Dongshaea marina: one gene and its partner. The protein of the gene in region 1 interacts with the protein of each later gene in a pairwise test. Links are inferred from orthologs where the notes say so. Each region holds a gene or a part of one and is shown on either strand. Other genes may lie near its edges.

Region 1 (12,192 bases):
GTCAGCAGTCCCAATGAGGAAGAGCCGATCTCCATCGAGGAGATCATAACGGTCCTCAAGCGAATTCAGCACTTCGATCCCGTCGGAGTCGCGGCTCGCTCGGTTCAGGAGTGCCTGCAGATCCAGCTCAACAACTATGACTCTTCGACCCCCTGGCTGGAGCAAGCCAAACAGGTGGTCGAGCAGCACATGGATCTGCTGGGCCAAAGAGATTTTCGCCAGCTACAGCGCAAGATGCGCCTTAAGGAAGAGGAGCTGCGCGATGTCCTGGATCTGATCCAGCATCTTGAGCCCCGCCCCGGTAACCGGATCGTCTCCAGTGCATCGGCCTATGTGATTCCGGATGTCTCTGTGATCAAGCGCGGTGAGCGCTGGGTGGTAGAGCTTAATCCCGACGCTGTACCCAAACTAAGGGTCAACGAGCAGTATGCGGCCATGGTGCGATCTGCCAGTTCCCAGGCCGATAGCAAGTTTATTCGCTCTCACCTTCAGGATGCCAAATGGCTGATCAAAAGCCTGGAGAGCCGCAACGAAACCCTGCTCAAGGTCGCCCGCTGTATTGTGAACTATCAGCAGCAATTCTTTGAGCATGGGGAAGAGGCGATGAAACCCATGGTACTCAATGATGTGGCTGAGGCTGTCGAGATGCATGAGTCCACCATCTCCAGAGTGACCACCCAAAAATTTATGCATACCCCACGGGGTGTGTTTGAGCTTAAGTATTTTTTCTCCAGTCACGTCAGTACCGAGAGTGGCGGAGAATGTTCATCAACCGCAATTCGTGCATTGATCAAAAAACTGGTCGCTGCAGAAAATCCAGCCAAGCCGCTGAGTGATAGCAAAATTGCCAAGCTGCTGGCTGAACAAGAGATCAAGGTGGCAAGACGCACGATTGCCAAATATCGGGAATCTCTGGCGATACCACCTTCTAACCAACGAAAACGCCTGGTGTAAGCATCAGAAACAAAAGGAAGACGTTTATGCAGATTAATCTGACTGGTCACCACGTAGAAGTTACCCCTGCACTCAGGGACTATGTTGAAAACAAATTCACCAAGCTGGAGCGCCGCTTCGACCACATCAATCAGGTACATGTGGTTCTCAACGTAGAAAAACTCGATCAGATCGCTGAAGCCAATCTTCATGTTAATGGCGGCGAGATCTTTGCCAATGCCTGTCACCAGGACATGTATGCCGCTATTGATGGCCTGATCGATAAGCTGGATCGGCAGATCATCAAACACAAAGAGAAGATGTCTCACAAATAACATCATGAATCTTATTGAGCTACTCACACGGGACTGCACGCAAAGTGCTGTCCCGTGCCGCAGTAAAAAGCACGCTTTTGAAATCATCAGTGAGCTGGCGGCCGAGAATCTGGATCGTCCCGCTCTACCGATACTCGAAGCCCTGCTAAACCGGGAGAATATTGGTAGCACGGCGATTGGTCAGGGGATCGCCATTCCTCATGGCCGACTCGCCGATCTGGAGCAAGCGACCGCGGTGCTGATCACCTTGCAGGAGCCTCTGGATTTTGATGCTCTGGATGGTCAGCCTGTCGACCTGCTATTTGCCCTGCTGGTTCCTGAAGATCAATGTCAACTACACCTGAAAACCCTGTCACTCATCGCCAAGACTCTTAATCAAAGATCCTTTAGCCAGAAACTCAGAAACGCCAAAGATAGCGAGGAGCTTTATGAGCTCATCACTTCAGCGTGAGGCCATTATGAAACTAGTCACCGTCAGCGGTCGCTCCGGATCAGGAAAAACCGTTGCCCTGAGAGTTTTAGAAGATCTTGGGTACTACTGCGTCGATAACCTTCCCGTAGTCCTGCTGCCCGAGCTCCTCAATACCCTGCGGGGGAAATACCAACAGGTTGCCGTCAGTGTCGATGTCCGCAACATGCCAGCAGAGCCCGAGCAGCTGCTCACCGATCTGCAGACCATCCGCAGTGAACCTGGTATTGATGTGACCGGACTCTATCTGGATGCCACCGATGACAAGCTGGTCCAGCGCTTTAGTGAGACCCGCCGCTTACATCCCCTCTCAAGGGGTGATATGTCACTGGATGAGGCGATCATCGAAGAGAGCCGACTGCTGGCCCCTCTGGCCTCCAGTGCCGATCTTAGAATCGATACCAGTGCCCTGAGTATTCACCAGCTCAGTGAGCTGATCTGTGAGCGGATCCTCGGCAAGAAAGAGAAAGAGTTGATCCTGGTATTTGAGTCCTTTGGCTTTAAACACGGCATCCCCAATGATGCCGACTATGTGTTTGATGCCCGTTTTCTACCCAATCCCTACTGGATACCCGAGCTCAAACCCTACAGTGGTCAGGATGAGCCGGTGAAGCAGTACCTTGCCAGCCAGCCCGATGTGATGAAGTATATGCTGCAAATCCAAAATTTTTTGTGCAGCTGGCTGCCGCAGCTTGAGCGCAATAACCGCAGCTATGTCACAGTGGCGATCGGCTGTACCGGTGGGCGCCACCGCTCGGTATTCATCGCCGAATACCTGATGAATCGCTTTAAGCAGATGGGGAAAAATGTCCGGCTGCGCCATCGCACCATCGACAAGGTCAATGAAAAAGGTAAGCACTAGGGCCATCATCCGAAATCGCCTGGGTCTTCACGCCCGGGCCGCTATAAAACTGGTTGAATTGTGCGATCAGTTTGATGCAAAGATCACCCTGAGTAACGATCAGCAGTGTGTCGAGGCCAATACTGTGATGGGACTATTGATGCTGGAGCTCGCCCAGGGCCAGACACTGAAGATTACAGTGAAAGGCCCGGATGCAGACCAGGCCCTTGAGGCAATAAAAGCCCTGGTTGAAAGTGGCTTCGAAGAGCCGGAGTAATCTCAGCTGATCGGCTTGTTCCGATAGTCTGTGAGCCCCTTGCGCCACGCAGCAAGTCCGATCCTCTTCCATGAGGCTCCTTTGCAGCTCAACGATACCCATCCATGGGCATCCTCCCAGTTCGGCATCCTGCCTCTCGTTCCATTGCTAAGAGGCAATTCCACCCTGCTTCGCGCGCGTTGCTTTGGGAGCTACTTCCCTTTGTATGCTCGAAGCCAGCGGCTACCATCCTGGTAGCCTCTTCCAGTTCGCAGTCCATTGCTCTCGCTACGTTGCTAAGCAACTACGCCCATGCTAGCAACGAGCTAAATGACCCATAGATTATCCCGATTGGAGTGAGAGGAACTCTGATCACCTAATCATCGGGATTGGTATTACCCCCGATAAACCTCTGAGCGCGCTCAGCGGATAATCTCCCTCTCTGACTATGCCCTGATTTCCTGCATAAAAAAGATTGAGAAGGTTCTGGATGACACCTACCCTTGTTGTAGGTCCAGAGTATAAGGAGATAAACAGATGACCCCGATCCCCCTGAAGCAGAAGCTAACCCGGAAACCTCTCAACAAAGCAACTGTACGGCCACCAGCAGCTCATTCTCCATAGAAGATATCATGGGGGAGGCCTGGAGGATGACCAAGGGATTTAAAGGCGTTTACTGGCTGGCTATCATTGTCTATACCCTGATCTTTACGGCTCTTTCCTTTGTAGCCAGCTTCCTGAGTGAGTTTCTGAACATCAGCTCCATGCCATCTTTGATGTTGGAGCAGGTAATTTTTATGCTTGTTATCACCCCAATGCAAGTTGGGCTGATGTTTATCGGAATCCATCGTGCCCGGGAAGAAAAAGCATCCGTCAGAACCCTGTTTGCTTATTTTAATAAGATCCTGCCACTGTTTGGCATGCTGATCCTGATGTATATCCTGCTGGCGCTTGGCTTTGTGGTGTTAATCCTTCCCTTTATCTATCTGTTTGTCGCCTATATGTTTGCCATGTATGTGATGATCGATAAAAGAGTCGGGATTTGGCAGGCGATGGAGCTTTCGCGAAAAACCATTACCAGGCGCTGGTTTACCGTCTTCGCTACGATGCATATTTTGATGTTTATCAATATCATAGCGACGATATTCCTACTGATTGGCCTGATCTGGTCTGTCCCTTTCTCCGCCCTGGTGATGGGGGTGCTGTATCGTAATCTCTTCGGGTTAGCCGCAAAGCCTGCACAGCCCATGACAAGCTCGGGGCCACAAGACGATCTGGAGGCTTAAGGGATCAAAAAAGGGGATGACTACATCCCCTTTCTCTATTCTTTGAGATCCGCCTTAATGTCCGGCGATCTTCATCTTTTCCAGCAGAATAGAGCCGGTTTTCAGAGTCGCTCGCTCATCCTGATCCGTGCCTATGGCGCGGATATCCTGGAACATCTCTTTGAGATTTCCGGCAATGGTGATCTCCTGCACCGGGAAGGCGATTTCACCATTTTCCACCCAGAAACCGGCCGCACCACGGGAGTAGTCACCGGTCACACCGTTCACCCCCTGCCCCATCAGCTCGGTCACCAGCAGACCGGTTCCAAGCTCTCTAAGCATTGCGGTGAAATCCTGACCCGTCGAGCTGACCTGCCAGTTATAGATACCACCGGCATGACCCGTGGTCTGCATCCCTAGGCGCCGCGCCGAGTAGCTGGTCAGGAGGTAGCTCTCAAGGCAGCCCCCCTTAATAATCTGCCGCTTCTCGGTGAGAACCCCTTCACTATCAAAAGGTGTACTGGCCAGGGCTCCCTTGATATGGGGATCTTCGGTGATATTGAGCCAGTCGGGAAAGATCTGTTTACCCAGACTATCGAGCAAAAAAGAAGATTTGCGATACAGGCTGCTGCCACTGATGGCTCCCACCAGATGACCAAACAGGCCGGATGCCACATCGGCACGAAACAGAACAGGTACGCTCTGAGTCTCTATCTTGCGGGCCCCAAGGCGTGATGCGGTACGCTCGACAGCCTCATCGGCGATCCGCTGCGGTGTCCACAACTTATTGAGATCGCGAGCCACCGAATAACTGTAGTCGCGCTGCATCTGCCCCCCGGACTCACCGATCAGCACACAGCTCAGAGAGTGGCGGCTCCCCACATAACTATCGATAAAGCCGTGGCTGTTTCCATAGACCTTGATCCCGGTATGACTGTTAAATGAAGCTCCATCACTCTTGGCTACCCTTGGATCCTGACTCAGGGCCAGCCGCTCACACTCAGCAGCCAGCTCGATTCCCTGCTCGGGCTCCAAAGATGCACTGTGATAAAGATCCAGCTCCGGGGCCTCCCAGGCCATCCGCTCACGCTCGGCAATGCCTGCACAAGGGTCAACCGAAGTATGCCGGGAAAACTCAACTGCGGCTTCAACCGCGCTGCGGATCGCCTCGGGACGCAGATCTGAAGTGGAAGCGGAGCCTTTACTTTGGCCACTATAAACCGCAATTCCTAAAGCGCCATCCCGATTGAACTCAATGTTCTCTACCTCTGACTGGCGGGTTGAAACTGAGATCCCCACCTGTTTGGTTATCGCAACCTCTGCGGCATCCGCCCCCAGCTTGTCTGCAACCTTAAGGGCTTCGCTTACCGCCTCCTTGAGCTCCAGTCGCTCAAGGCTTATCTGCTCATTTATGTCCATAGCTCAACCTGACCAATAAAAATCCTATTTAGGATACCATACACAATCGCCAGAACCTGTTACCATATACAGGGACTATTGAGATGAAGAGCAGGTTATGAATCCACATTCAGACAACAACTTTGATGGCCCTCAGGAAGAAGAGGAATGGGTCAGTAAAAGTCAACGTAAGCGGGAGATGCATGCGTTGCAGGAGCTGGGTGAAAAGCTCACCAAGCTCAATCCACAACAACTCGCGACAGTCCCCCTGGATGAAGAGGTATTGGATGCGATCGAACTGGCCCACAAGCTTGCCAATAAGCGTGAAGCCTTTCGCCGCCACCTTCAATACCTTGGGAAACTGATGCGCTCGCGTGACATTGAGCCCATCCAGCAAGCCATCGATGCAATTGAGGGTCAGCATAACGAGTCCCAGGGCAAGCTACATAAACTGGAAAAGATGCGTGAGGACCTGATTAGCGGCGGCAATGATGCGCTCAATCAGCTCATCGGTGAGTACCATCACCTGGATCGCCAGAAGCTACGTCAGCTGATCCGTCAGGCACAAAAAGAGCGCAGCAATAACACGCCTCCCATCGCCTTTCGTAAACTGTTCCAATATCTCAAGTCTGAGCTGGACCAGGAGCAAGAACAGGAATTTTAAAAAAACGCCTCATGTTGAGGCGTTTTTTGTGTGATAAAGAGAGTCTGATTTACCCCCACATCACAACACCATCGATTCGGTTAATCACAGTTCCAAAGGTGTTGATATTGCTGATCACCGTATTGATCTTCGTCTGGGTATTATTCAATACAGTCGCATTGTTGTTGAGCAATTGCTTATGCGTATTAAGAGATTGCTGACAATCGGATATGGAGCTGTCATTTTTGCTTAACCGAGTCTGGCAAGAGCGAATCCTTACATTATTTTTTTTGATATCTTTCTCAACCGTCGCCAGCTCACCCTGCAAAATGGAGATCTGGCTGGAAAGAGCATTGGTTCGATTCATGATTGCCTGATGAAGGTTTTCATAGACATCGGTTCCTTGCAGCCTGGTATTTAACTCTCTCACAGCTAAGGCCTCTGTCTTCGCCTCACAGGAGCTTCGCGTCACCCTAAACTCTTTGACAGGATCAGATGCAAAGCCAAATCGCCACCCCAGATCAAAATTAACAATCGGAGTCCCAAGGTTAAAGTTGGTCTGAGGACCAAGATTGGTATTGATCTGTGCACCGACACAGGAGTAGGACTTAAACCCAAGATTAAAACCAATGTCCCCTCCCATGACCATGGTCCAGCGATTTTGTACCTTCATCTGAAAATGGCCAAAATCTTCTACGGCCTGATCTGAGAGAATCGATTGTCCCTGGTTAGCAAAGTCATTCTGCTTACCCTTGACCCTTATCTTGATCTCAGAGCCAATGGCAGCCCCTTCGCCAGAACGATAAACGGCCCTGACTGAAATCTTATGCTCACCAGCGGTCGCGCCACTATTCCAGACGAAGCTGGCCCTCGGAGGTGTTGCAGAGCCAATATAACTACCATCAATATAGAACTCGACCTTAGAGATACTCTCGGCTGATGGGGTGAGCTCGGTCTGGATCTCAACATTCTGGTTAAGATCCACGCTGCCATTATTTGCAGGCTTGTCGATTCTAAGTTGAATTGTACTTTGTCCCATATCCATAGACCTCCGGGTAAAGTGCTCCTCGGTGCTTTCCATCCTATAAAACCCCCAATGCTCATTCATGTTTCAAATAGTGCTATTAATTTGAAACATAAATAAAGTCTCGGCTCCTTTTTAGCTAAAGTTTAATCCAGGCTTAATTCTTAATTAAAAAAAAGACGCCCCCGACATTAGTTGACACACCCGGGGGGTTAAATAGTATTACCACTTAACTGATACTGGATTCCTGACAATGGAGTTTTTGAGTTAAGCGGCTCCATCCCCCGGGGCATTGCTTGATCGTGCGTGAAGCCAGCCCCCACACCGATAAGCTCCATACCACAAATAGCAACACACACAGTCCCTTCAAGTTAAACATCCCTGCCATCTCCAGGTAATCACTCAACTAATTAATGAAAGCATCGACTGAGACCAATTCTAGCGAGTTAAAATTGACATAAACTTAATAGGTAAAGATTTAAATGACTCCATAAGCTTTACTCCCTGCTTAGGATATTTCATTTGGGATTAAAACAGCGAATGCTCACAGCACAAAGCGAGTAATGTTTTTATTTTGACAGGAAAAATAAATATTACTTAGACTCTGTTGAGTTTTGAATAAGCAGGCTCTCCGGGTCAGGGATGAAATGGCTAACAATGCCATTGAACGAAAGGATCGTGTTTTACATCTGTTGCTGATGTCTGATTTCACGCCTCACCAACACGGTGTGTATCCGTCAATGGGACCTCTGCTGTCGCATCCCTGCGCCAGAAGGTTGGTGACCTTGAAGTCAGTACACCTTTGTATGAGCAACGAACCTGAGACATAACCGAACGGGAGGTATGGCAACCAAGCTGACAAGGGCTATCTGGGATTATCGCCTTCGCGTTAGAACCTCCATGGAGGGATTTATGGAATGCCTGCGGGCACACACAATACATGTAGCAGTAGCGGGATCAACGAGTTAGAGCATTTTTGGTTTAATCAGGGGCGCTATTCGCCCCTTAAAATTCAAGTGCAGCTTTAACCTTTGTTAAGCTGACCTTCTGCAGCAAGGGCGGAGTTGTATCGCAACACAGCGAGAAGCTGGGACGCTGAGCTGGAAAAGATTATCAGGGAAGATAATCGATGCAGCAGAGCAACATGGATGTGACTTGCGTGTCAGAGCTTAAAGTCGAAGCGGCCCTTATAAGAGGGCACCTACTTATCCGGAAAATTCTCTAGCAATAGCATTTTCCTGCAAATACTGCTGCATCCCCTGAGCCAGATTAACCGACCAGAATTGACCCGCCTGGGTCAGTTGAACCTTCTCTGGTTTGAATGTCGCCAGCCCATGCTGTTGCCAGGCCTTAAACAGGGGCTGGCAGTGCTCAAACAGCCCGGGATGAGCGAGGGCTCCGACAGGCTCAAGCGCTCCACGATCACACCCCCCGACGATTGCACTAATCAGGGGTTGTTGAGGCGGTTGTTCTATTAGCTGGGCAACCGGCCATAGGTGACTTCCCATCATCTCCCCCCACCTGGATAGATCCCTTGGCTGCATATAGGAAAAACCTCCCAGGTTGCCTCCCGCCCCCGATCCTATCCCTAAAATCTCAGCACCACTTTTGGCCATGCTGTTATAGCGGCTCAGCTCCCTGTCTCCCCGGGCCCAGTGGCAGTAACTTAACTGGCGAAACCCCTTATCCCGGAAAAAATTTGAGCCCGACTGGTACATGATCGCCTTTTCAGGAGTCGCCAGTGGCTCCGGCAGTTTCCCCTGCTGAACAATCCTCTGCAGTGAGGTTCCACTAAAGCCAATCAGCTGGTAAAGGTCGACCCCATCCACTCCACTGTCTACTACATCCTTAAGATCCTGCTGCCAGTTCGATGCGTCCTGATAAGGCAGGCCAAACATCAGATCGATGGCGATTGTCGCCCGCTTGGAAGCAGTCAGATCTTTGAGGCGTGCCAGGGTTGGCTCACGATCTTCAAGGCGCTTTGCCGCCCTACGCACTTTGGTATCAAAGCTTTGGACACCAAAGGAGAATCGATTAAATCCCCCCTCAAGAGCCGCTGAAAACTTTTCATCGCCAAACTGACTCAACCTCCCCTCCAGGGTTATCTCGCAATCAGGAGTCAGGATAAAGGATTGATGGAGCGCCTGGCCAAGCCTGAAAAGCTGCTTTGGAGTCAGATCGGTTGGAGTGCCGCCCCCCACATAGACAGCCTCAAAGGGCGCACTTTGTGCCCAGACGGTTTCAGCCTTACGCTCAATCTCTTCAAGGAGCTTCTCAAAATAGGTCTCAACCATGCTCCGGGAAGATGCATTTTGGAAAAAACTACAGAAGCTACAGCGCGCCCGGCAAAAGGGAACATGCAGATAGATGGCGCGAGCTTTGTTGGATGCAGGGTTGCTCAGCAGTTGATCGAATCTGCTATCCAGCAGATCCGCAGCAAGGGGTGCTGCTCCATGGCGATGTCCCGCGTGGGGCGCGCTCTTAGCAGAGAATGCGTATTGGATCGGAGAGGGCGATGCCCTGCCCGTCATCCATTCGTTGAGAATAGGGGCGTGAGCCTTGGGTTGCATATGATGATTCCGGTGAGAACTAAAACGAAGTGATAGCTCCCCAAACCACTCAAGTGGCTCGGGGTGTATAGCAATAATCAGAGAGCCTGTCGTTGCCGAATCTTGTTAAAAGCCTCGAGCTGCCCTGAGTGGATCTCACCCCGCTCATCTCTGCCTAAAAAGACCTTGAAGATAGCTTTGCCATCACTATCTTCAAACACGAAAGCATAGCTGGATTTTCCCCGATGAGGGCGGTCCTGAAAGCCGATTCGGGCGATGGCCTCAAGCCTGATGTGTCCGCTGAGCCCGGGGATCCCCCCACTTAGGTTAAAGTAACCATGCCCTACACTCCCCTCCGGAAATATCCCCTTAAACTCAAATACACAGCCCTGTAAAATCACGATGGTCGTAGTGTTACCCCAGCTTGAAAGCAGCTCCATTAATCCCTGGGCCATAGCTCCTGACAGGCTTGGTTTTTGTGCAACCTCTTGCATTCAAATCTCCCCCTCAACTTTAGATACACTCTCTTGCCCGCAAATCTTCTGATAACCATCAACCACAGGCTCAAACTCAATATCTCCGGCGGAGTCTATGTTAAACACCTGCCTCGCTCCCCTGACATAGCGCCCCCTGATTGGCTCAAGACGATAGAGCTGATACTCATCAAGCAAGGCTAATTTTTCCAAAGTGGCCCCAAAACGCGAAACCAGAGCCTCAACGCCCTGAGACCAATCGGCGCTCCCTTTCTTGCAGCAAGATGCCTGCCCCTGGTAGCTGACCCGCTTGCGGATATAGATGGTCTCGGCTTGTTGCTCATCCTCAATGATCAGCATCCCAAGATTTTGATTGTGCTTTAAGTTCTGCCCATGCTGGGTAAAATCCCCCAGCAACACAAAAAATGCCCCGTTTATATAGGCAAACGGACTATAGCTGGCACAGGGCAATCCCCTGGCATCCAGGGTCGCCAGCTGCATCGACCGATGCCGTTCAATAAACTCGCTAATTTGTGGGTACAGCTTATCTTTCAGGCGCTGCTGCTTGTCTTGCATGTTTTTTCCTTTTAACTCATAGAATTAAGTGCCGAACATTGCCCAGCAAAGGCAATGCTCGGCTCGGTAAAAAACCGGTCAGGCCATCTCTTTGTGACCCTCTTTGAGATGCACCCAATCGATCTCTGCGCTGCCTGAAATCTCAAAAGCCTGCCCAAAACCCTTCACATAGCGTCCGCTTAATGGCTCCAGGCAATACAATTTGAAATCTGCCATCCTGGATAATCCCTCAATGATCTCGCCAAACCTCTGTTGCAGCGCCTCAAGGGCCTCAACCCAGATTTGCGAGTCCCTTTGAATTAAACTGGCACTCGCCTCATAGGTCAGGCGCCTGCGTGCATAGAGCTGCTTAGCACCGGACTCATCCTCAATCATCATCAAAGATAACTGTGGTGAGCTTTGCAGGTTACGTCCATGACGCGCGATATCACTAAGCAGCACATAGAATTTGCCGTCCAAACACACGAAGGGTGCATAGCTGATACTCGGCTTGCCATCCGGGGTCAGCGTCGCCAGCTGAAGCGTTTTGCGCTCCTCGATAAAGGACTCAATTTCTGGCCCAAGACGCTGTTGAAGTCTCTGCTGTTTTTCGGTCATATTTATCTCCACTTAAAACTGATAACGCACATTGAGCTTGATGTTTCGCCCCGGTGAATCCAGGTTGGCAAAGGCCTGGCGGTAATCACGGTTAGTCAGGTTGTCGACCCCGACATCGACCGTCACTCCGGAGAAGGTTCCCATGGCCGGTTGCCAACGCATATAAAGATTGGTGATCGTATAGCCACTGTAACCCTCGACAGAGCTGCTGCTCGGCACCCGGTCCTGACTCCCGGCATGGGTAAACTGTGCCCCTATATTCAGATCACGCTGCATGAAGCTATGGCCTATCTCCCAGACCCAGGTATCTGCGGGAATATCCGATAAGGCCTGCCCATTATCCCTATTGGTACCTCGGGTCTGCCCATAGCTCAGGGCCGTGGTGATCTCACGCCAGCGGTAATGCGCCGCCAGCTCATACCCCTGCAGGCGGGCATTCGTAGTATTCTGATAAGTTGTAGTCGTTGCTGTATATACAGTCTCAATAAAGTCCTTCACATCGTTCTGGAACAAGGAGCCTTTGAACTTGAGGCTGTCATCTCCCAGCAAATCCCGGAACTTCATATCCGCCGAAAGCTCCTTGTTCTGTGCCGTCTCCGGTTTGAGATCCGGGTTTGGAACAAAGGTATTACACATGCCTGGCCCCATGCAGTAATGGGTCCCTGTGGTATAAAGCTCCTCGGTGGTCGGGGCCCTGAAGGCCTCATCATAGCGGGCCGTCAGGCGCAGCCAGTCGGTGGTTTGCCAGCTAAGGCCAACCGAGGGTGACAGGTGATCATTGCTTCGCTTTGAGTTCGCCACATTGGATGCCTGAGTGGAGAAGCTGTCGTAGC
Region 2 (12,199 bases), 4.3 Mb from region 1 along the record:
GAGCAGGCACCGGAAAAACCCGAGCAGCTGAGTCTCACCATAGAATCCGGAGAGATAGTTGCCGTCAATGATATTGAGATGACGCCGGCCCAGGCCCTTGGTTATCTCAATATCAAGGGCAGCGAGCATGGCATAGGACGTGTCGATATCGTGGAAAACCGCATCGTTGGGATCAAGTCCCGCGGCTGCTACGAGACCCCGGGGGAACCATAATGATGGAGTCTCTAAGGGCCATTGAGCAGCTGGTTCTGGATAAAGACTCCTACGACTTTCGTCAGCAGCTTGGGCAAAAGTTCGCCAACCTTCTGTACGAGGGACGCTGGTTTACCCCCCTGTGCCAGTCGGTGCTGGTCGCCGCCGAAAGCCTCGCTGATCTGCTTTCGGGCAAGGTGATCGTCAGCCTATACAAGGGCAATGTCAGTGTCTTGCAAAAGCAGTCGCAGAACTCTCTTTACAGTGAGGAGTTTGCCACCTTTGGTGAAGATGGTGTCTATGACCAGAGCCATGCCGAGGGCTTTATCCGCCTCTATTCCCTGAGTGAGCGGATCCGCAGTCTCAATAGCCAGCAGCAATCCAATGTAGAGAATATCAGTGAGTTAAAGCCTAACAACAAACCACCCTTGATGAAGGAGGTCGTATGAGCCTTTGGGGCGGACGCTTTGCCGGGGGACAACACGATGCATTTAAGGCATTTAACGACTCCCTGAATATCGATTTTCAACTCGCCGAACAGGATATCCTGGGATCCATCGCCTGGGCCGGGGCCTTGCAGCAGGCCGGGGTATTGAGCCAGGAGGAGACCCAGATGCTGCAGCAGGCACTCAGGGATCTGCTGCAACTCGTGATGGCTGAGCCTGAGCTCATCCTGCAATCGGATGCCGAAGATATCCATGGCTGGGTTGAGCAGCAGTTGATTGCCAGACTCGGTCACCTGGGGAAGAAACTTCACACCGGACGCTCGCGTAACGATCAGGTGGCAACCGATCTGAGATTGTGGTGCCGCCAGCAAGGCGAGGCACTCCAACAGTCCCTGCTTGAGTGCCGTCAGCAGCTCCTGCAGCTGGCGAAGGAGCACCAGCAAACGGTGTTCCCCGGCTATACCCATTTGCAGCTTGCCCAGCCCATCACCTTTGGTCACTGGTGCCTGGCTTACCAGGAGATGTTGGAGCGTGATCAACAGCGCCTGGCTGATGCCTGCGAGCGCCTCAACTACTCCCCTCTGGGAAGTGGCGCCCTTGCGGGGACCGGCTACCCCATCGATAGGGAACAGCTGGCACAAAACCTCGGGTTTCACGGGGCGATGCGCAACAGCCTGGATGGAGTAGCCTCCCGGGATCACCTGCTGGAGCTGCTGTCTGATGCCAGCATTTCAATGCTGCACCTGTCACGCCTCGCCGAAGATCTGATCTTCTTCAACTCTGCCGAGGCAGGATTCATCGCGCTCAGTGATGCCGTGACCACAGGCTCCTCCCTGATGCCACAAAAGAAAAATCCGGATCTGCTGGAGCTTGTCCGTGGCAAGTGTGGCCGGGTCTATGGCTCAATGAGCTCTTTGATGATGACCATCAAGGCGCAACCTCTGGCCTATAACAAGGATCTTCAGGAGGATAAAGAGGGACTGTTTGACGCCCTACACACCTGGCAAAGCTGCCTGAAGATGACCAGTCTTTGCCTCAGGGAGCTTAAGGTCAACGGGGATAAGGCCTATGCCGCCGCCTTAAGTGGCTATGCGAATGCCACCGAGATGGCTGATTACTTGGTCGACAAGGGAGTTACATTTCGTGAAGCCCACCACCTGACGGGAGTGATCGTCCAAAGTGCACTGGAGCAACAAATTCCTCTGGAGCAGCTCTCACTCGATGTGCTTCAGGCATACTCATCCCTGTTTGAAGAGGATATATACCAGGCTTTAACACCCGAGGCAGCCCTGGCAAAACGCTGTGCGTTGGGCGGTGTTGCACCACAGCAGGTGGCCCATGCCATTGAGCAGGTCGAGTTGCGGCTCGCAAACGCTCTCTCCTGAGGAGCTTTCGAGCTCTCTCCACCCATAGGGGCAGCCGCAGTTAAAACTCGCCTCTGGAGCCCCTGGGGCAAGCCCCAATAAAAAAAACAGCCACCTCATGAGAGGTGGCTGTTTTTGTCTTTCAGGCCAGCTTAGGGTAAATCAGCGAAGCTGCTTACCGGTTCTGGCATCAAAGATCCGGGATGAGCCAACACTGGAGAGGATCTTTCCAGGCAGAATATAGCCCAGCATCTCGCTGAGCTCCTGCTCCACCTCTTCAGTGGTTCTGGCAGACGGATGTCCGGAGAGGTTTGCACTGGTTGAAACAAGGGGCTTACCAAAGGCCTGACACAGAGCTTGCACCTGTGAGTGAGCCGTCACCCGAACGGCAATCGAGTCAAACTGCCCGGTGAGCCAGTCGGGGGTCGAAGGCTGCGCCGGGATCACCCAGGTCACGTGACCGGGCCAGCTTTGCTCAATGCGCTTGAGCATTTCGGGGGTAAGCTTAGAGAAATCTGCGTAGGGTTTGAGCTGCTCCAGGCTCGAGGCGATCAGGATCAGCCCCTTACTCTGGGGACGTTGCTTGATCTCCAGCACTCGCTGCACCGCAGCCTGGTTATCGGGATCACAGCCCAGTCCAAACACTCCCTCGGTGGCATAGGCAATCACACCACCTTCGCAAAGAACCTCTGTCGCTTTTTCAATCAGTGCTGTACTCATTACGCCTCTGCTAATTTTTCCTGAAGCGCCACATCCTTGGCCATCACCAACTCAGCACTCTGACGACGCTCCTCAGCGACCCGGGCACGAAGCTCAGGATCAGCGATCGACAGCATCTGTGCTGCTAAATAACCTGCATTCTTAGCACCCGCGCTACCGATGGCAACGGTTGCTACCGGAACGCCACCAGGCATCTGTACGGTAGACAAGAGTGCATCCATTCCCTTGAGTGGGCCACCATCGATCGGCACGCCGATCACCGGACGAGTGGTGATCCCAGCAACAGCACCCGCTAGGTGTGCGGCCAGACCCGCGGCACAGATAAACAGCTGGCAGCCACGCTCTTCGGCGGTGCGCACATATTCGTGAGTCGCTGCCGGGGTACGGTGTGCAGAAGTTACCTTAACCTCATAGGAGATGGAGAAATTCTTGAGAATTTCGACCGTTGACTGCATGACGGGGAAATCAGAGTCAGAGCCCATTAAAATTGCAACAAAAGGAGTATTCATATTGGGGGGTATCCTTGTCAATCAACATGGAGCGCCGATTATACAAAGAGTCGCCGATGAAATGTAGTCGTTAATTGTAGGGTTTTTTAAAACCGCAGCCTTTTTGTGGGCAGATCAGGCGGATACCGTCCGCATATTTTTTTTCAACCAGGATAGACCAGCCGCATTTGGGACAGTTCTCGGCGACCGGGGATTGGCAACGGAATACTTACAGGCGGGATATCGGCTACAGGCATAAAACAGCTTGCCATGACGACTATGGCGCTTTAACAGGTGCCCTTCGCCACAAACAGGGCAATCGACCTCTGAGTCATCGAGCTCCTCGTGGGGCTCTGTATGGTGACATTGGGGATAGTTGCTACAACCAATGAATATTCCATAGCGCCCCTTCTTGAGGGCCAGGGCGTGACCACACTCCGGGCATTGGGTCCCTTCGAGGACACGCTCTATTGAATCATTGGAGCCCGCCACCGGTCTTGAATAATCACACTCAGGGTAAGCGCTACAGCCAAGAAACAGGCCTTTTTGCCCCTGGCGCAGCTTGAGAGGTGCGCCACAGTCGGGACAGTGCTCTGCATCATCCAGAGCATGCTGGCTGGCTGAAAATAGTTTGTCATCGATCTTGGCCATTCCCTCATCCCGAAACTCTAACTCATAGGGTTAGTGTATCTGGATCTGTGCCGGATCAAAAATGATCTGCTCCATCTGCTGATAGGCGGACTCGCTTCCTGGCACATTGAACAAGACCATAAGTATGACCCATTTGAGATCTTCCAGATCGATCGCTGCTGAGTCGAGCTCCATCACCCGCTCAATGACAATTTCGCGAGTCTGTGCTGTCAGGATCTGGATCTGCTCCAGGAACAGGATAAACCCACGGCACTCCTCGTTGAGCTTTTGCTGCTCACTGCGTAGATAGATGCGAAATGAACCGGGAGTCGAGCTTGCAAGATAAGGGTGGTTCTTCTCATCCTGCAGTACCGACAAGCGCTCAATCCAGTTCAGGGCCTTTTGGATCGCATCACGCTGGAACCCTGCCCGGGATAGCTCCTCGGTGAGTTCTTTCTGGTCCACCATGGTTTCTACATCATTGTGGACATATGTCTCAAACAGATACATTAAAATATCAAACACGGTCAGCGTCTCCTGATCCTAACGTAGCCACCAGCCACAGCTTCTACCCATCCCTCCAGTTCCAACTCTGTCAGCCGGGCGATAATCTCACCCACTGATTGCAGGCTTCGTTCTGCAATCTCATCAAGACTGGTGACTTCATAATCGACCAGCTCAAGGAGAGAGTCAGTTGGCAGCGAGTCCTGTTTGCCACTGCTCGTCTGCTCAAAGGAGCGGTAATGTAACACAGCAAAGGCTTCTAATGCTCCGATTTCTTCCACAATATCGGCCACATTGCGAACTAACTTAGCGTTATTTTGGATCAGTTGATTACTACCGTCTGCCTGAGGGTTGAGCAGGGAGCCGGGAATCGCGAACAGTTCACGCCCCTGCTCCAGGGTATAACGGGCCGTGATGAGGGATCCACTTTTCAAAGACGCCTCCACTACCAGGGTCCCCAGGCTCAGTCCGCTGATGATGCGGTTGCGCCTCGGAAAATGCTCCGGTCGAACCCCAACCGAGGGCCAGTGCTCACTCACCAGTGCGCCTCCCCGTTCACCTATTTCCCGGGCCAGCATCCGGTTGCGCTTAGGGTAGAGCTGATTCAGTCCACTCCCTAACACCGCGATACCAGGATATCCAGCCCCCACCACAGCCCGATGGGCGCAGCTATCGATTCCCAGAGCCAGACCACTGGTCACCAGGTAACCCAGCTCGCTGAGCCCCAGGGCAAAATGCCCGGCCATTTTTTCCCCATAGGGGGTAGGCCGGCGGGTGCCGACGATAGCCAGCTGTGGCTGCTGAAGAATTTTGGGGTCTCCTCTGACAAACAGCACAGGTGGTGCGCCGTGGGACTCTCTGAGTAGCTCGGGGTAACCTGGAGTGTCCGGTGTCAATATACTGTGTGCATCGCTTGCATCTAACCAGCGCCTGGCCTCATCGAGCATGCCTTGCATCCCGGGGGATTGCATCCAGCGCCGCTGCTCCGAATTCAGACCCAGCTTATCCCAAAGATGGGAGTCAAGAGAGGTTATCTCTGATGAGTTAAGACTGTTCCTCAGGGCACAAGCCCGAACAGGACCAACCCCGGGTGCAGTGGCCAGCATCAGCCAGAACTGCACCCGGGGCTCGAATAGCGCAGGTTTCATTGCACCTCAATCGAGTGGACCAGGTACTCCTTGCGGATAGGATCAATACTATCGAGAACCAGAGCAATACTCATCTTGTCGTAGACGCGAAACACCATCACCCGTCCAACCTGCTCCGAGGGAAGGGTTTCGGTATCGGTCGCAAACAGGTTACTAAAGCTTCCGGCCAGCGAGCTGTAATTGGCTTCAGGCTTACTTCTTCCGGTGACCGCGACCTCGATTCCGGGGCGCTCAATCATATACACATCGCCGGGCTTGAGCTTGTCTCTCATCCCCTTGTTGAGCACCAGCACTCCAAGCTTACCAACCTGGGTTTGCTGGTTGGCAATGTCCACCACATAGGCCCCCTTGACAGGATCTCCGGCCATCGGGGTAAAGTAAGCGCTCTGAGAATCCTGCTCCGGAAGCAACATCAACTTATCACCCTGCATCACAGCCCTGTGCTGCTTACGGATGATCCCTGAGGTCAGCTGATTATCATGGACCTTACCAGCCTGATAAATACCGACAAATATCGCCTGCTGCCCCAGAGACTCTCCGGTCTCGACATCCTCGTAGACCTTACCTGGCCGATAGATACCATACAGAGCGTCTTCCTGGAGGACACCTCGAACAAACACCTCCTCACCGGTCTGCATCCCCAGGTGGGTTTCATTGTTGCCCAGAACAAAAGGCAAGCTGTTGATATCATCACCATTAAAGATATGATCCAACCGCAGGAAGGGACCTATCTCCGACAGAGGCAGGGTTGGAATCGGCTGCACCTTCTCCTCTACCCGGACCTTTGGAGAGAGTCGAACCACCCGCTTTTTGACCAGCCGAGGTTCACCATTAATCCAGATGAGACTCAAAACATCCCCTGGATAGATCAAATGAGGATTACTCACCTGACGGTTAACCTGCCATAGCCTGGGCCATAGCCAGGGTGTTTTGAGAAACTTTTTAGAGATATCCCACAGGGTATCACCCTTCTTTACTGTATAGGTTTTCGGGTGATCCTGCTTGAGCTGCATCGCCTCTTTGGCGAACACCCCACCACAGGCCAGGGCAAGAGCCAAAGTTAACACTATCCAGAGTCGTCCCACCATAACCATCCCTGTCCTGAGAGCATCTGCTCTCTGTTGCTGTTTTTTAGCGTCACAAATGTCTAGAATACTGCCAGACTAATAACCAACTTTGTGCCAATCTGAGGGTTTTCGTATGGCCAAACTAGACGTACTTCGATTTCCGGATGAGCGACTAAGACTCATCCCTAAACCAGTCGAGGACTTTTCTCCCCAACTACAAAAAATTGTAGATGATATGTTCGAAACTATGTATGCCGAGGAGGGAATCGGTCTGGCGTCTACTCAGGTCAACATCGACCAGCGCATCGTCGTCATCGATCTTTCCGGCGATCACAGTGAGCCTCTGGTCCTTATCAACCCTGAGATCACGGTCAGCTCCGGCAGTACCGGAATTGAGGAGGGCTGCCTTTCTGTACCCTCAATTCAGGCACTGGTACCCCGTGCAGAAAAAATCACGGTCAAGGCCTTTGATACCAAGGGCGAGGCGTTTGAACTGGAAGCGGATGAGCTGCTGGCGATCTGTATTCAGCATGAGCTGGATCATCTGAACGGTAAACTATTTATCGATTACCTGTCGCCTCTCAAGCGCCAGCGAATTCGTAAGAAGCTTGAGAAACTCCAGAAGCAAGACCAGTAATTACCACCCAGAGGTTGTTTTGAGTCAGTCATTAAAAATTATTTTTGCCGGAACGCCGGATTTTGCAGCGCGCCATCTTGAGAAGCTGCTGGACAGTGAACATCAGGTTATCGCCGTCTACACCCAACCGGATCGCCCTGCGGGGCGGGGTAAAAAATTGCAAGCTAGCCCGGTCAAGCAGCTTGCCGAGCAGCATCAGCTGCCGGTCTACCAGCCCAGAACCCTTCGCGATAGCGAGGCGCAGCAGGAGTTGGCCGCTCTGGATGCCGATCTCATGGTGGTGGTCGCCTATGGCCTGATCTTGCCGCAACTGGTGCTGGATACCCCACGCCTGGGCTGCATCAATGTGCATGGCTCTTTGCTTCCTAAGTGGCGGGGGGCTGCGCCGATTCAGCGCTCGGTGTGGGCCGGCGATAAGGAGACCGGCGTAACCATAATGCAGATGGATGCCGGCCTGGATACCGGGGCCATGCTGCTGAAAAAGAGCTGCCCGATTGACTCTGATGAAACCTCCGAGTCCCTCTATCTTAAGCTAATGGACATTGGTCCGGATGCCCTGCTGGAATCCCTTGAGGGGATCGCGGCCGGCACCCTCGCAGCCGAGGCTCAAGATGACTCCCTTGCAACCTACGCAGAAAAACTAACCAAGGCCGAGGCACAGCTCGACTGGACCCAGGGTGCAGCAGCCCTGGAGCGCCAGGTGCGCGCCTTTAACCCCTGGCCGGTCAGTTATTTTACGATCCAGGATAAAAACATCCGGGTCTGGGAGAGTGAGGTGATCGGTGATCCCAACACCCTTGAGCCGGGAGTAGTGCTGAGTGCGAGCGCCGAGGGTATTGATATCGCCACCTCCGAGGGAGCAATTCGACTCCTCAAGCTACAGATCCCCGGAAAAAAAGCGATGTCCGCCCGGGATATTCTAAACTCGCGGCGCGACTGGTTTACCCCGGGCAAGCCTGTCGGCGTTGCCGATGAGGAGCAAGCATGAAAACCCGCGCCGAAGCTGCCCGAGTGATCCATAGCGTGATCCATCAGGGCCAGTCCCTGTCAAACGCGCTTCCCAGGGCTCAGGCCAAGGTCGGTGCCCGCAATCGCGCCCTGCTGCAGGAGCTGTGCTTCGGCACCCTGCGCTGGTATGGCCGTCTGGATGCGATCGCTGCACAACTTCTGAAAAAGCCTCTTAAGGGCAAGCAGCGGATCCTGCATTCGCTGATCTTGGTGGGACTCTACCAGCTCCTCTATACCCGGGTACCGGATCATGCAGCGGTTACAGAGACAGTCAATGCCAGTAAGCTGGTTAACTTCGCAACCTTGCGTGGGCTGGTCAACGGAGTACTGCGTAACTTTATGCGCAACCGGGATGAGCTGTGCGAAAGCACCGATCAAAACCCGAACGCGCGCTTGAGCCACCCCCAGTGGTTGAGTAACAGGATCAGGCAAGCCTATCCGGAGCAGTGGCAAGACATACTCGAGGCCAACAACCAGAAACCACCGATGTGGATTCGGGTCAATACCGCCAAAGTCAGTCGCAGCGACTGGCTGGAGCAGCTCACGGAGCAACAGCTTGAGGGTGAATCCTCTGAACTTGCCAGCAGTGCGGTTCAGCTTGCCCAGGCCACCGATGTAGAAAAGTTGCCGGGATTCAGCGAGGGTCGCTGCTCGGTACAGGATGCAGCGGCGCAGATGGCGGCCCTATTGCTTGAAGCGGCACCCGGTGAGCTGATTCTTGATGCCTGTGCAGCCCCCGGCGGCAAAACCATCCATATCCTGGAGTCGCAACCACAACTCAAGCAGATGGTAGCCGTGGATAGTGAGGCGGACCGCCTGGAACGGCTCCAGGAAAACCTCGGGCGCAGTTGCTACCAGGCCAAGGTACTGCAAGGGGATGCTTCCAAACCACAACAGTGGTGGCAGGGCGAGGCTTTTGACCGCATCCTGCTGGATGCGCCCTGCTCGGCAACCGGGGTGATCCGTCGTCATCCGGATATTCGCTGGTTGCGTCGTGATACGGATATTGATGAGCTGGTGAAACTCCAAGCCTCGATTCTGGATGCGATGTGGCAGCAACTCAAGCCAGGCGGCACCCTGCTGTATGCGACCTGCTCCATCCTGCCCCAGGAAAACAGCCTGCAGATCGAACTGTTCCTGGAGCGCACCGATGATGCCAGACTCTGCCCGCTGCCCCAACAGTCTGACCCTAAGGCGATCGGCTGGCAAATCCTGCCAGGAGAGCAGGGAATGGATGGATTTTATTACGCAAAACTGCAAAAGATGGAAGCCTAGACCATGAAGATCACCATTCTCGGAGCCGGACAGGTCGGGGGCACCCTCGCAGAACACCTGGTGAACGCCAACAACGATATCACCCTGGTGGATACAGATATGGATCGCCTGCGGGAGCTTCTTAACCGTTATGATCTGAGAGTGGTGTGTGGCCATGCGGCAAACCCGGAAGTCCTGAGGGATGCAGGGGCCCGGGATGCGGATATGCTGGTTGCGGTCACCAATAGTGACGATACCAACATGGTGGCCTGCCAGATTGCCCAGACCCTGTTCCACACCCCGAAGAAGATCTCACGCATTCGCTCCGAGTCTATTCTCAAGGAGCAGGAGCAGCTGTTTCGCTCCGATGCGATTCCCATCGATCATGTCATAGCTCCTGAGCAGCTGGTGACGGACCATATCCGGCGCCTGATTGAATACCCGGGCGCCCTGCAGATCGCTCATTTTGCCGAAGGAAAAGCCAGCCTGGTGGCGGTTCGGGCTTACTACGGGGGGAGTCTTATTGGCCGACCGATTGCCGCCCTGCGCGAACACCTGCCGAACATAGATACCCGGATCGTCGCCCTGTTCCGCCAGGGGCGTCCCATCTCGCCCCGGGGCACCACGGTGGTTGAGGCGGACGATGAGATCTACTTTGTCTGCTCCACCAGCCATATCCGTGCCGTGATCTCCGAGTTTCAACGGCTGGAGCGGGGCTACCGGCAGATCATGATCGTCGGGGGCGGCCATATAGGGGCCAACCTGGCCCATCTGCTGGAATCGCGCTACACGGTCAAGCTGATAGAGCAGGATCCCGACCGTAGCGAACTGCTCTCGGAGCAGCTGCAGAGCAGCACCATACTGTGTGGCGACGCGGCCGATCAGAGCCTGCTATCGGAGGAGCATATCGAGCAGGTGGATATGTTTATTGCGGTCACCAATCAGGATGAAGCCAACATCATGTCCTCGATGCTGGCGAAGAAAAACGGGGTACGCCGGGCGATCGCACTGATTCAGAACCAGGCCTACCTGCAGCTGGTCCAGGATGATGTCATCGATATCACCATCTCTCCACAGCAGGCAACCATCTCTGAGCTGCTCTCCCACGTGCGCCGGGCAGATATCGACGCTGTGTTTTCACTGCGAAACGGCACCGCCGAAGCCTTCGAGGCCGTTGCCCACGGTGATAGCAACACCTCCAAGGTGGTAGGCAGGGCGATCGGTAAAATCAAGCTTCCCCATGGGGCAACCATAGGTGCGGTGATCCGCCACAAGAAGGTGCTGATCGCCCATGATGACATCATCATTGAGCCGGAAGACAGACTATTGCTGTTTCTAATAGACTCAGGCTGCATCGCTGAGGTTGAGCAGCTGTTCCAGCCCAGTGCCCTGTATATCTAACCCCTTACTCAAGAGCATGCCGGAAGAAAGTGTGCTCTAACGCCCACAAAATAGCGGCTATCGTGCACAAAACCGCCAGACACTCCGTTTAATTTGGCAGCTCAGGCTGCATGCTGGTAGAATTTTGCCTCTTGGCAACAGGCTTTGTCGAACGGCTGATGAGGACGCCAACATCAATTCTAAGATTACTAAACGGACAAGACTATGAATCTATCTGGACATTCTCGCAGGCTGCTCAACAGCTATCCGCAACTGGCAGTTGACGCACAGAGCTACCAGGTTCTCTACTCGACCAAGGCATTCAAAGAGCGCATCCTGGAGCTGATTGCAGCAGCGACCCAGCGGATCTATATCGTCGCCCTTTATCTGGAAGATGATGATGCCGGACGCGAGATTCTGCGCGCCCTGTTTGAAGCGAAACAGCAGCGCCCCAACCTGGATGTTCGGGTCTTTGTCGATTTTCACCGGGCCCAGCGCGGCCTGATCGGCCAAAAAGAGTGTGCCGGTAATCGCCAGATGTACCAGCAGATGGCCGCCGAGTATCAGCACCCTATCGATATCTGTGGGGTACCGGTTAAGAGTCGTGAGCTATTTGGCGTTCTGCATCTCAAGGGGTTTGTGTTTGATAATACGGTGCTTTACTCGGGTGCCAGCCTCAACGATGTTTACCTGCATCAGAGCAGCAAATACCGCTTCGATCGCTATCACCAGATAGGAAGCCAGCCACTGGCCGACTGTATGGCCAATTTTGTGCTGCGCCACTTTTCTGAAAACCCGGCGGTGCGCTCGCTGAACGATACCCAGATCCCAACCGCCAAGCAGCTCAAAAAAGAGATCAAAGAGTTTCGCCAGCAGATGCGTCGGGCCCACTACCAGTTCCAGGCCGAAGCAGTCACCCAGGGCGAATTCGGCATCACCCCGCTGGCGGGGATGGGTAAACGAGGCAATCACCTCAACAAGCTGATCCGTCACCTGATTCGCTCTGCGCGCCAGGAGATCTTCATCTGCACCCCTTACTTCAACCTGCCCCGCCCGCTGGCAAAAGAGATCTGTAAGAAGATGCGCCAGGGGATCAAGGTCACCCTGGTGGTCGGTGATAAGACGGCGAATGATTTCTATATTCAGCCGGGTGAGAAGTTCACCACCATAGGCGGTCTGCCCTACTTCTATGAAACCTATCTGCGGCGCTTTGCCCAGGCCAATGAGCACTTCATCCAGCAGGGGCTGCTCAACATCATGCTTTGGAAGCATGACGAAAACAGCTATCACCTCAAGGGGATGTTTGTCGATCAGGATCTGGCCCTCATCACCGGGAATAACCTCAATCCCCGTGCCTGGGG

Evidence for each region.
Region 2: the proteins of ptsN (region 1) and trkA interact in binary tests that used the Escherichia coli proteins (3 or more experiments, as listed by UniProt). The link is inferred for Dongshaea marina from one-to-one orthologs.

What each region holds. Positions count from the first base shown.
Region 1 is NZ_CP028897.1:369,281-381,472, reverse strand. What follows is about bases 61-2,995. They hold ptsN (PTS IIA-like nitrogen regulatory protein PtsN), read left to right. Parts: upstream 61-1,272; coding sequence 1,273-1,719; downstream 1,720-2,995. Other genes in these bases: DB847_RS01955 (HPr family phosphocarrier protein), read left to right, coding at 2,580-2,855; rapZ (RNase adapter RapZ), read left to right, coding at 1,727-2,599; hpf (ribosome hibernation promoting factor), read left to right, coding at 981-1,268; DB847_RS01975 (RNA polymerase factor sigma-54), read left to right, coding at 61-954. Also shown: more of DB847_RS01975, read left to right, coding at 1-60; DB847_RS01950 (hypothetical protein), read left to right, coding at 3,485-4,120; metalloprotease PmbA, read right to left, coding at 4,175-5,518; ribosome biogenesis factor YjgA, read left to right, coding at 5,616-6,161; DB847_RS01935 (Ig-like domain-containing protein), read right to left, coding at 6,211-7,221; hutW (heme anaerobic degradation radical SAM methyltransferase ChuW/HutW), read right to left, coding at 8,370-9,734; heme utilization cystosolic carrier protein HutX, read right to left, coding at 9,812-10,207; DB847_RS01920 (pyridoxamine 5'-phosphate oxidase family protein), read right to left, coding at 10,208-10,762; heme utilization protein HutZ, read right to left, coding at 10,841-11,359; DB847_RS01910 (TonB-dependent receptor domain-containing protein), read right to left, coding at 11,372-12,192. UniProt on the Escherichia coli protein: Seems to have a role in regulating nitrogen assimilation.
Region 2 is NZ_CP028897.1:4,676,579-4,688,777, forward strand. The notes cover bases 8,729-11,670. They hold trkA (Trk system potassium transporter TrkA), read left to right. Parts: upstream 8,729-9,482; coding sequence 9,483-10,859; downstream 10,860-11,670. Other genes in these bases: rsmB (16S rRNA (cytosine(967)-C(5))-methyltransferase RsmB), read left to right, coding at 8,729-9,479; pssA (CDP-diacylglycerol--serine O-phosphatidyltransferase), read left to right, coding at 11,064-11,670. In the rest of the region: argH (argininosuccinate lyase), read left to right, coding at 638-2,023; DB847_RS21910 (L-threonylcarbamoyladenylate synthase), read right to left, coding at 2,165-2,722; purE (5-(carboxyamino)imidazole ribonucleotide mutase), read right to left, coding at 2,722-3,231; DB847_RS21925 (DUF494 family protein), read right to left, coding at 3,892-4,365; DNA-processing protein DprA, read right to left, coding at 4,368-5,492; DB847_RS21935 (LysM peptidoglycan-binding domain-containing protein), read right to left, coding at 5,489-6,577; def (peptide deformylase), read left to right, coding at 6,693-7,196; fmt (methionyl-tRNA formyltransferase), read left to right, coding at 7,216-8,184; more of rsmB, read left to right, coding at 8,181-8,728; more of pssA, read left to right, coding at 11,671-12,199. UniProt on the Escherichia coli protein: Part of the constitutive potassium transport systems TrkG and TrkH. May regulate the transport activity of TrkG and TrkH systems. Binds to NAD(+) and NADH.